Regions from separate parts of the Streptomyces sp. NPDC052225 genome, predicted to be linked through region 1. Evidence: riboswitches for the same ligand, from Rfam matches in the RefSeq annotation. Region 1 holds a riboswitch; the other holds the start of a gene.
The links. A riboswitch is a leader RNA that binds a small molecule or an ion and turns the genes downstream of it on or off. The one in region 1 is predicted to bind cobalamin.
Positions count from the first base shown of each region.

Region 2: linked by a shared signal. The riboswitch ahead of AB0L37_RS11310 (ABC transporter substrate-binding protein) and the one ahead of AB0L37_RS23255 (HoxN/HupN/NixA family nickel/cobalt transporter) in region 1 are both predicted to bind cobalamin.

Region 1 covers NZ_JBFAVD010000016.1:96,555-98,745, forward strand. The annotation lists gene AB0L37_RS23245 (inorganic diphosphatase) at 1-78, shown strand, start outside; gene AB0L37_RS23250 (metalloregulator ArsR/SmtB family transcription factor) at 86-436, opposite strand; cobalamin riboswitch at 541-754, shown strand; gene AB0L37_RS23255 (HoxN/HupN/NixA family nickel/cobalt transporter) at 785-1,900, shown strand; gene AB0L37_RS23260 (CaiB/BaiF CoA-transferase family protein) at 1,979-2,191, shown strand, end outside.
Region 2 covers NZ_JBFAVD010000006.1:51,680-53,870, reverse strand. The annotation lists gene AB0L37_RS11315 (hypothetical protein) at 1-877, shown strand, start outside; cobalamin riboswitch at 915-1,111, shown strand; gene AB0L37_RS11310 (ABC transporter substrate-binding protein) at 1,176-2,191, shown strand, end outside.

The sequences.
Region 1 (2,191 bases):
TCGGTGGACGGCTCTCACTGGGAGGGCCGCGAGAAGGCGTACGAGGAGATCAGGCGGGCGCGCGGGCGCCGGTCCTGAGCGCCGGTCACGTCCCCACGGCGTCGACCAGTTCCCCGATCTCCGCGTCCACGAGCCGGTAGCGCACCACACGCCCCGTCTTCTCCCCCGCCACGACCCCGGCCGCCCGCAGCAGCCGCAGCGCCTGCGAGACGGCCGCGCCGTTCATCCCGGAGGCCACCGCCAGGTCGGACACGGCCAGCGGACCGACCCGGCGCAGCGCGAGCAGCAGGGCGAGCCGGTGCGGGTCGGCGAGCAGCGAGAAGCGCTCCGCCCACTCGCGTACCCGCGCCACGTCCCCGATGGCCTCGACGGCGTCGCAGACCCGGTGCCCGTCGATGGTGCGGTGATCGGCCCGCTCGGCCGGAACGAGATGCATGGCCGGATTCTCTCAACACCCGTACCGCCCACCGCCACCCGGGCCGCGATGTGATCTTGCATACCTGCACAGGTGTGCAGCTATGCAGCCACGTGCCGGCCCCCCTAAGGTGAACGGGCCGTGGTGCTCGGGAAGACCGGTGACAACCCCTCAGGGGCCAAGTCCGGAGCGGCCCTCGCCACTGTGATCGGGTTCCGGACCGCAGGTCCGGAGCGCACCGTGCCAGTACGCCACTGGTGGCCGCAAGGCCGCTGGGAAGGCAGGCGCGGCGGCGCACGCCCGTAAGCCAGGAGACCGGCCACGGCATCTCACGAAGTGATCCACGAGGTGCTGGAGCGTGATCGACGTATGACCCTGCCCGCGAACTCCCCTGCGCGGCCCACCGAACCGACCACAGCCTTCCGCTGGCGGCGCGAGGACACCCTGCGCACCGCGGGGCTGATGGCGGTGATCCTGGCCCTGCACGTCGTCGCGTTCGGCGTGCTGTTCCTGCTGGTCGTCCCGAACCACTACGAAGTCGACAACAAGGCCTTCGGCATCGGCCTGGGCATCACCGCCTACACCCTCGGCATGCGGCACGCCTTCGACGCCGACCACATCGCCGCGATCGACAACACCACCCGCAAGCTGATGGCCGACGGAAAGCGTCCGGTCTCGGTCGGCTTCTGGTTCGCGCTCGGCCACTCCAGTGTGGTCGTCGTGCTGGCCGCGCTGATCGCCGGCGGCACCGCGCTCGCCGGGACGCTGATGAACGACGGTTCGCGCACGCACCAGGTGCTCGGCGTCGTCGGCACGACGTTCTCCGGCTCGTTCCTGTATCTCATCGCCGCCCTCAACCTCGTCGCCCTGCTGGGCATCCTCAAGGTGTTCCGGGCGATGCGCGAAGGCTCGTACAACGAGGTGGAGCTCGAACAGCACCTGGATTCCCGGGGGTTCATGAACCGCGTCCTCGGCCGCTTCACCAAGTCGATCACCCGGCCGGGCCAGATGTTCCCGCTGGGCTTCCTGTTCGGCCTCGGCTTCGACACGGCGACCGAGGTGACGCTGATGGTGATGGCTGGCAGCGGCGCCGCGGCCGGGCTGCCCTGGTACGCGATCCTGTGCCTGCCGCTGCTCTTCGCCGCGGGCATGAGCCTGTTCGACACGCTCGACGGCACGTTCATGAACTTCGCGTACCAGTGGGCGTTCTCCAACCCGGTGCGCAAGGTGTTCTACAACCTCACCATCACCGGTCTGTCGATCGCGGTCGCGTTCTTCATCGGCACGATCGAACTCGTCGGCGTGCTCCACGACAAGCTCGACCTGTCGGACGCGGTGACGAGCTGGATCGCCGGGCTCGATCTCGACAACGTCGGCTACGTCATCGTCGGCCTGTTCGTCGTGGTGTGGGCGGCGGCGATCGGCTACTGGCGTCTGGCCAAGGTCGAACAGCGCTGGTCCGCGCGGGTGGCCGACGGCGCGTAGCGGCAGCCGCCGGGTGGTGGCGTGAGCGCGTCGCATAGCGTGCACGTCACCACGCCGTCCCCGCATGGAGGATCGTCAATGAGCGCCGCCCGCCTGCCACTTGAGGGCATCACCGTCGTCAGCCTGGAGCAGGCGGTCGCCGCGCCGTTCGCCACCCGCCAGCTCGCCGACCTCGGGGCCCGGGTCATCAAGGTGGAGCGGCCGGGCACCGGTGACTTCGCGCGCGGCTACGACGAGACGGTGCACGGGCAGTCCAGCCACTTCGTGTGGCTGAACCGCTCCAAGGAGTCG
Region 2 (2,191 bases), on a different contig from region 1:
CGTGTGCCAGGGCAGCGCAGCCCTGTGCGACCGGCGCTACGACGAGGTGGCGTATCTGACGACCCACAACGCCATGTCGACGACGGTCGACCGGTTCATCGGGCCGCTCCAGGACCCGGGGATCACCGCGCAGCTGGACGACGGGGTGCGCGCCCTCCAGCTCGACACGTACCGGTGGGAGCGGCCGGAGGAGATCGCCGGGCGGCTCTCCGACTCGGACCTCACGCCCGCGCAGCAGGCCCTGGTCCGGTCGGCGGTCAACACGGTCAACCCGCCGCGCGACGGACTGTGGCTGTGCCATGCCGTGTGCCGGGCCGGGGCGGTGGCCCTGGTGCCCACGCTGCGCGCGATCGGCGACTGGATGCGGGCCCACCCGACCGACGTGGTCACGTTCATCGTGCAGGACGCGATCTCGGGTGAGGACACGGCGCAGGCGTTCGCCGAGGCGGGCGTGGACGACCTGGTGTTCACCCCCGACCCCGATCCCGCACGGCCCTGGCCGACGCTCGGCGAACTGATCGACGGCGGCCGCCGCCTCGTCGTCTTCGCCGAGCAGGCCGACGGTCCGGCGCCCTGGTACCGGAACTTCTACCGGTACGGCATGGAGACGCCGTTCGCCTTCCGCTCCCCCGGCGACATGACGTGCGTGCCGCACCGCGGCGGCGACGACAAGCGGCTCTTCCTGCTCAACCACTTCATCACGGACAACGGTGGCAGCCGCCTGGACGCCGGCACGGTCAACACCCGCCGCTTCGTGCTCGACCGGGCCCATCGCTGCGAGCGCGAGCGCGGCCGGCCGGTGAACTTCGTCGCCGTGGACTACGCGACGATCGGTGACGCGCGCGGTGCGGTGGCGGCGCTCAACTCGGAGCGCTGACCGGATGACCCCGGCCCCGTCCGAGACGTCCGCCCTGTGATAATTTCGCCGAGCCAGTCGTACCTTTGTGCGTTCAACGACGCACACGGGTCAGGGAATCCGGTGGGAATCCGGAACTGACGCGCAGCGGTGAGGGTGACGGGCGGAGCAACTGCCACTGGGCCATCGGCCCGGGAAGGCGCTTCGCGCGGACGACCCCGAGTCCGAAGACCTGCTGGCAGCCTCCGGCGGCGACCCGCGGGCGGGGGTGCACCGTAGGCCGGCTCCGCGTATGAGCCCTGGACGCTGAGGACTTCCCGTGCCCTTCGCACGTCACCTTCCCTTCACCGCCGCGCTGTTGGCGGCTTCCCTGCTGGCGCTCACCGGATGTGCGGACACCGGGAGTGCCGCCGGCGCGCCGGACGGCGGGGCGCGCGCCGTGACCCTCGACAACTGCGGCACGAAGGTGCGCGTGCCGCACGCGCCGCGCCGGGCCGTCGCCCTCGACCAGGGGTCGGCGGAGATCATGCTGTCGCTCGGGCTCGCGGACCGGATGGTGGGCACGGCCACCTGGACCGACCCGGTCCTCAAGGGCCTGGAGAAGGCGAACGCGAAGGTGCCGCGCCTCGCCGACCGCTACCCGTCCTTCGAGAAGGTCCTGGACTCCGAACCGGACTTCGCCGCGGCCTCCTTCACGTACACCCTCGGCAAGGGCGGCGTCGCGCCGCGCGAGCAGTTCGAGGAGCTGGGCGTGCCCACGTACCTCTCCCCCACCGACTGCGCGGGCAAGGACAACAGCGGGGACGGCGACGGGGTGCGCACGTCGGCGCTCGGTATGGACACCGTCTACGGCGAGATACGGGACCTGGCGCGGATTTTCGACGTTCAGGCGCGCGGCGAGAAGCTGGTCGCCGAGCTGAAGTCCCGTGTCCGCAAGGCCACTTCGGGCCTCGACGCGCCCGACGTGAGCCTCCTGTACTGGTTCGCCAACTCCGACTCGCCCTATATGGCGGGGTGTTGCGGAGCGCCCGGCATCATCACGAAGGAGATCGGCGCGCGGAACGTGTTCGACGACACGCGTGAGGAATGGCCGCAGATCAACTGGGAGACGGTGGCCGACCGCGACCCCGACGTCCTCGTCATCGGCGATCTGACCCGCCGCTCGCAGTCCGCCGAGTCGGCCGCGCAGAAGATCAGGTTCCTGGAGTCCGACCCGGTGACCAAGAACATGACGGCGGTGCGCGAGAAGCGGTACGTGCTGCTGAGCGGGCAGGCGATGAATCCGACGATCAGGACCGTGGACGGCGTGGAGAAGGTGGCGGCCGCGCTGCGCAC